Regions from separate parts of the Micromonospora sp. II genome, predicted to be linked through region 1. Evidence: predicted binding sites of a transcription regulator. Region 1 holds the regulator's gene; the other holds the start of a gene.

Region 1 (3,405 bases):
GCCGACGCGCCCGCCGAAGGGCTGGTCGAGGAGGCCGAGGTCGTGGTCGACGAGATCGGCGGCGAGGCCGAGGTCACCGGGCCGACGGTGGTCGATTCCCCGGCTGAGCCGAGCGGGGAGACGGAGGCGACCGCGCCGCTCGGTGCCGAGCTGGAGTCGCTCCGCACCGACCTGGAGGAGCGCACCCGCGACCTCCAGCGGGTCACGGCGGAGTACGCCAACTACCGCAAGCGGGTCGACCGGGACCGCAACCTGGTCCAGGAGCAGGCCACCGGCACTGTGCTCAGCGCGCTGCTGCCGATCCTGGACGACCTGGACCGGGCCCGTGAGCACGGCGATCTGGTGGGCCCGTTCGGCAGCGTGGCCGAGCAGCTCACCGCCGCGCTGGGCAAGTTCGGCCTGACCGCGTTCGGCGAGAAGGGCGACCCGTTCGACCCGACCCGGCACGAGGCGGTGGCGCACCAGACCTCCGCCGACGTGACCGAGTCGACCTGCGTACAGGTCATGCGCCGCGGTTACCAGCTCGGCGAGCGGCTGCTGCGGCCCGCCATGGTCGCGGTCGCGGACCCGGAGTAGTGCCGACCCGTGACGTCCCGCCCGCCCCCACCGGGCGGGCGGGACGGCCGGGCTTCGACCCGTGGAAGGGGGTGGACCGGTGAGTTCCAAGGACTGGATCGAGAAGGACTACTACGCCGCGTTGGGCGTGGAGAAGTCCGCCTCCTCGGACGAGATCAAGAAGGCGTACCGCAAGCTGGCCCGGGAGTCGCACCCGGACCACAACCCCGGCGACACCGGGGCCGAGGAGCGGTTCAAGACCGTCTCCGAGGCGTACGCGGTGCTGGGCGACGAGAAGAAGCGACGCGAGTACGACGAGATGCGCTCGCTGTTCGGCTCGGGCGCCTTCCGCCGCAGCGCCCGCGGCGCGGGCCAGCCGGGCGGCGTGCCGTTCGACGTCTCCGACCTGTTCGGCGGCGGCGCGGGCGGCGGGGACACCCGGTTCGGCGGCGGCGGTTTCACCGACCTGTTCAGCTCGATCTTCTCCGGCGGCGGGGGTGGCGCGGCGCGTCCGCGCGGTCCGGCGCGGGGCCGGGACGTCGAGACCGAGGTGGCGCTCGATTTCGAGGATGCGGTACGCGGCGTCACGCTGCCGCTGACGCTGCGCGCGCCCGGCGTCTGCGACACCTGCCACGGCAACGGCGCGAAGCCGGGTACCCAGCCGGTGGCCTGCCCGGTCTGCCACGGCGCCGGCGTGACCACCCGCAACCAGGGGTCGTTCAGCTTCTCCGAGCCGTGCCGCAACTGCCAGGGCGTCGGCACGATCGTCGAGGAGAAGTGCCCGGAGTGCCACGGCACCGGCGGTGTCACCAAGACCCGCACGCTGAACGTGCGCTTCCCGGCCGGGGTGGCCGACGGGCAGCGGATCCGCCTGGCCGGCCGGGGTGAGCCCGGTGAGCGGGGCGGCTCGGCGGGCGACCTGTTCGTGCAGGTGAAGGTCCGCCCGGACGAGCTGTTCGGGCGTACCGGGGACGATCTGACCCTGAACGTCCCGATCACGTACGCCGAGGCGGTCCTCGGCACCGACCTGCGCGTGCCGACCCTGGACGGGACGGTGACGCTGCGGGTGCCACCGGGTACGCCCAGCGGGCGGGTGCTGCGCGCCCGCGGCAAGGGCGTCGTACGCAAGGACGGCCGCGCCGGTGACCTGCTGGTCACGCTCGACGTGGTGGTCCCGGCGAAGGTCTCGGACGAGGCGCGGGCGGCGCTGGAGACCTTCGCGGAGCAGACTCCGCCCGCCGCGCGGGAACATCTCGACGCGCGGGTACGTCGATTCAGTTGACGGCGGCAGCGGAGGTGAGCGGGCATGTCGGAGGAGTACGTCGGCTCGGGTGACCCGGCCTACGAGGCCAAGGTGTTGATGATCTCGGTGGCTGCGCGGATGGCGGGGATGCACCCCCAGACGCTGCGCCAGTACGACCGGCTGGGCCTGGTGCAGGCGGGCCGGGCGTCCGGCGGTGGTCGCCGGTACAGCGTCCGGGACGTGGTGCTGCTGCGCGAGGTGCAGCGGCTCAGCCAGGACGACGGGATCAACCTGGCCGGGGTCAAGCGGATCATCGGGTTGGAGCGGCTGCTCGAAGAGGCACAGCAGCGGGTGGCCCGGCTGGAGGCGGAGCTGGACGCCGCGTACCGGCGGATCGCCGAGTTGGAGTCGCTCGGTGGCTTTGCCCGCGGCGACCTCGTGCCGACCAACCGCACGTCCACCGCGCTCGTCGTCTGGCGACCACGCCGCGCTCCCGACCGCTGACCTTTCACCGGAAGGCCGGCGCGCCCCGCTCCCCCGGGGCCGCGCCGGCCTTCGTACGTCCGGCCCTCGTGCGTCCCTGGTTCGGGGCGCTCGTCGGGGAATGCGGGATGCGGCAGGGCGCTGTCGACTAGGCTCGCCGGTAGGGCCAAAACCCCTAAATCGGACGCCGAGTTGGCAGGGGGAGCCATGGCGGAACCGGCTAAGAAGGTGGCGGAACGCGCCGAGGAACGGCTGGAGAAGGTGGCCGAGAACGTCCGCGAGCGGTTCGACCGGGTCACCGAGGGACGCTTCAGCGACAAGGTCAAGGAAGGGCGCTTCGCCGACCAGACGGACCACGGCGTGGACCGGGCCCGGGACGACGAGAGGCGCAAGAAGCAGGGCGGGTCGACCTGACGATCCGCCGACGTGCGGGCCGGGATCCACGGGGGATCCCGGCCCGTTCGCCGTTCAAGCCGGCGACGTGTCAGAGGCGGCGGTTCTCGCGGACCAGGCCGCCCTCGCACCAGTCCCGGTAGACGAACAGGTCGGGCCGGGCGAGCAGCACGCGGCTGTTGTGCGCCCAGTTGCGCATCAGGTCGTCACCGGCGCGTTCGGCCTGCTCGACAAGCTTGCGGAACCGGCGTTTGGGATGGGCGCGGAAGTTCGTCCGGATGCCGTCGGCGGCGTAGATGTAGAGGCAGTGCAGCGCGAACCGCCGGGCCGGGCAGCGCTCGTCCATCGCCAGGTCGAACAGCGTCTGCACCAGATGGTCACCGGCGACCAGCAGGTCCCAGTCGGGCGGCATCGAGGTCAGCGGCACCGAATCCGGTTGATAGGCCCACGCCCGGAGTTCGGCGGGCGAGGGATCGACCGGATTGGCGAAGCCGTGGAACGTATCTTCCTGCACGCTCACCGGCCGACCTTCCGCTTGCGCTGGCGGGGGCACCGGCCACCCGCGGACCCTGGCTGCTGGGCCGAAACGTTAACGCGGCTGAGCGGAGCAGTGGTAGACCTTCCGGGGATCAATTTGACAACGCCGGGCCGGATCTGCCTGTGGCAGGTCCGGCCCGGCGCGGGTCAGTCCCCGGTCGGCGCGGGCAACGCCGCTGCCGCACGGGCGGCGG
Region 2 (3,405 bases), on a different contig from region 1:
GGCTGCCGCAGGTGCCCGGCCGGGCCCGTGCCGAGGTGGATCGCGAGCTGGCGGCGCTGACGTCCCAGATCGCTGAGGCGAACCGGCGGCTCGCGGCGGAGGGCCGCAACGGCGGCGAGTTCATCAACAACGCGATCCTGGGTCCGCTCGCGGACAAGCGGACCGCGGCGCTGAACCGGATCGCCACCGCCATCGGCCGGTTCGGCCAGCGCCCGCAGGGGCTGGACCAGTTCGCCCGGTGCGCGTTGACCGACGTCCCCGGCAACGGTGGGGGTCAGAACGGCGGGGGTCAGAACGGCGGCAACAACAACGGCGGTCAGAACGGGGGCCAGAACGGCGGGAACAACGGCGGCGGGAACAACAACGGCGGCGGCCAGAACAACGGTGGCGGCAACGGGCTGAACGTGCTCGCCAAGGACTGCTCCGGCAGCCAGCTGCAGGGGCACGACGGCTTCCAGAACGGCAACCGGTGCGTCAGCACCGCGTTCGGTGAGGTGGGCGCCGCGGCGAACAACCCGTCGCTGCTGATCACGCAGTTCCCGAACCAGGTGCGGCGCAACCAGCCGTTCACGCTCCGGGTGACCACCAAGAACCTGGTGCGGGACCGCTTCCTCGCGGCCGGGCAGGGCGGCTACTACCTGGAGAGCTCGCTGCTCAACGGTCAGGGCCTGGTGCGCGGCCACTTCCACACCGCCTGCCGGATGCTCGGCAGCACCCGGCAGCCCCCGAACCCGCAGGACGTGCCGGCGTTCTTCGTCGCCACCGAGGACGGCCGCGGCGGCAACCAGCCGGACGACGTGCTGATCCAGATCCCGGGCCTGGCGCAGTCGGGCGTGGCGCAGTGCGCGGTCTGGGCCGGTGACGGCTCGCACCGCATCCCGATGATGGAGCGGGCGAACCAGACTCCCGCCATCGACGTGGTGCGCATCCGGGTCAACTGAGGACACGCGACGGCCGCGGCCGCCCGGGAACCGTCCGGGTGGCCGCGGCCGTGTCGTGTCCGCGTGGTGGGTACGCGAGGCGGGTCCGGCAGGGGAGCGTGGGAATCGTTCCGGGAAGAAGTTTCGTGCCGTCGGACTCCAGCCCGATGAAAGTCACCGACAACACAAAAGGCCGGCCGGGCGCTGCGATTTCTCAGCGTGACCCTGGGATACCCGACGGTGAGTGTTTAGCGCTCAGCGGTTCTTGTACGCCTCGACGACCGACACCGGGATGCGCCCGCGCTCGGAAATCTCGTACCCGTTCTTGGCTGCCCATTCGCGGATGGCGCGGTTCTGCTCGCGGTCCATTCCCGAGGTGCTCGGCCGGCCCGCGCGCCGGGTGGCGCGGGCGACCTCGGTGGCGCCGCGGCCGATCCGCCTGCCAGCGCTGATGTACGGGTCCAGCGCCTTGCGCAGTACGCCCGCGTTCTCGTCGGACACGTCGATCGTGTACGCCACGCCGTCCAGGCTGAACTCGACGGTCCGATCGGCCTTTCCGCCGTCGAGGTCGTCGGTCAGAACGGTGATTACTTTCCTTGCCATCGCCATTACTCCCTGTGTCGGGCGGGGTGTGCTAAGAGTCTGACTTACCTCACGGTAATTTCGCAACAATACCCGCCTCTTTGCATTCGGCGGGTCGTGCCAGGTAAGCGTCGCGGCCAATAGAGGACCGGTGCGCGAACAGGTGTCGGGAAGGCCGGAAGTGGCGTGGGTCACAACCCGGAACAAGGGACACCTTTTGTTACTTGAGCCAGACACGCTCAACCAACGTGATGGCAGGTGTCCGATGGCAACTCTTCCGGTACTTCCCCTGACCGACACCGTCCTGCTGCCCGGGATGGTCATCCCGGTCACCCTCGACCCGACCACCCAGGCCGCCGTCGACGCGGCCCGCGCCACCGGCGACAAGGAACTCCTGGCCGTGCCCCGCCTCGACGGCGAGTACGGCTCCGTCGGCGTGGTCGCCACGATCGAGAAGGTGGGCCGGCTGCCCAGCGGCGAGCCGGCCGCCGTGATCCGCGGTCTCGTCCGGGCCCGTATCGGCTCCGGCGTGCCCGGTCCCGGCGCCGCGCTCTGGGTCGAGGCCGCGACCCTCGACGAGCCCGCCCCGGCGGGCCGCGCCCGGGAACTCGCCCGCGAGTACCGCGCGCTCATGACCTCGGTGCTCCAGCAGCGCGGCGCCTGGCAGGTGATCGACGCGATGGAGCGGATGACGGACCTGTCCGAGCTGGCCGACTCGGCCGGCTACGCGCCCTGGCTCAGCCTGGCGCAGAAGACCGAGCTGCTCGCCGCGCCGGACGTCACCGCCCGGCTGGAGCTGCTGGTCGGCTGGGTGAAGGAGCACCTGGCCGAGCAGGAGGTCACCGAGCAGATCAACAGCGACGTGCGCGAAGGGCTGGAGAAGTCCCAGCGCGAGTTCCTGCTCCGCCAGCAGCTCGCCGCGATCCGCAAGGAACTCGGCGAGGACGAGCCGGACGGCTCCGCCGACTACCGCTCCCGGGTGGAGTCCGCCGACCTGCCGGAGAAGGTACGCGAGGCGGCGCTGCGCGAGGTCGGCAAGCTGGAACGGGCCAGTGACGCCTCACCCGAGGCGGGCTGGATCCGTACCTGGCTGGACACCGTGCTGGAGATGCCGTGGAGCACGCGTACCGCTGACAACACGGACCTGGCCGCGGCGCGGGCCGTGCTCGACGCCGACCACGCCGGCCTGGCCGACGTGAAGGACCGCATCCTGGAGTACCTCGCGGTGCGCGACCGGCGCGCGGAGCGCAACCTCGGCGTGGTCGGCGGACGCGGCTCCGGCGCGGTGCTCGCCCTGGCCGGCCCGCCCGGTGTCGGCAAGACCAGCCTCGGCGAGTCGGTCGCCCGGGCGCTGGGCCGCAACTTCGTCCGCGTCTCCCTCGGCGGCGTCCGGGACGAGGCGGAGATCCGCGGCCACCGGCGCACCTACGTCGGCGCGCTGCCCGGCCGGATCGTGCGGGCGCTGCGCGAGGCCGGCTCGATGAACCCGGTCGTGCTGCTCGACGAGGTCGACAAGCTGGCCGCCGGCTACTCCGGCGACCCGGCGGCGGCTCTGCTGGAGGTGCTCGACCCGGCGCAGAACCACACGTTCCGCGACCACTACCTGGAGGTCGACCTCGACCTGTCCGACGTGCTGTTCCTCGCCACCGCCAACGTGGTGGAGGCGATCCCCGGCCCGCTGCTGGACCGGATGGAGCTGGTCGCGCTGGACGGCTACACCGAGGACGAGAAGGTGGCCATCGCCCGCGACCACCTGCTGCCCCGGCAGCGGGAAAGGGCCGGGCTGACCGGCGAGGAGGTGAGCGTCGCCGACGACGCGCTGGCGCTGATCGCGGGCGAGTACACCCGGGAGGCCGGTGTCCGGCAGCTCGAACGGGCCCTGGCGAAGATCCTGCGCAAGGTG

Evidence for each region. Region 1 encodes HspR, which represses chaperone genes until heat shock. Its sites were predicted from a motif close to TTGAGTNNNNNNNACTCAA; they were not measured.
Region 2: a site for HspR is predicted at 1,727-1,745, ahead of lon (endopeptidase La). Genes of this name have one in related genera too.

What each region holds. Positions count from the first base shown of each region.
Region 1 is NZ_LYXF01000019.1:7,476-10,880, forward strand. It holds gene grpE (nucleotide exchange factor GrpE) at 1-576, shown strand, start outside; gene dnaJ (molecular chaperone DnaJ) at 656-1,837, shown strand; gene A8711_RS10615 (heat shock protein transcriptional repressor HspR) at 1,862-2,302, shown strand; gene A8711_RS10620 (hypothetical protein) at 2,489-2,695, shown strand; gene A8711_RS10625 (hypothetical protein) at 2,766-3,194, opposite strand; gene A8711_RS10630 (cation:proton antiporter) at 3,359-3,405, opposite strand, start outside.
Region 2 is NZ_LYXF01000024.1:784,712-788,116, forward strand. It holds gene A8711_RS15255 (hypothetical protein) at 1-941, shown strand, start outside; gene A8711_RS15260 (Lsr2 family protein) at 1,176-1,523, opposite strand; gene lon (endopeptidase La) at 1,768-3,405, shown strand, end outside.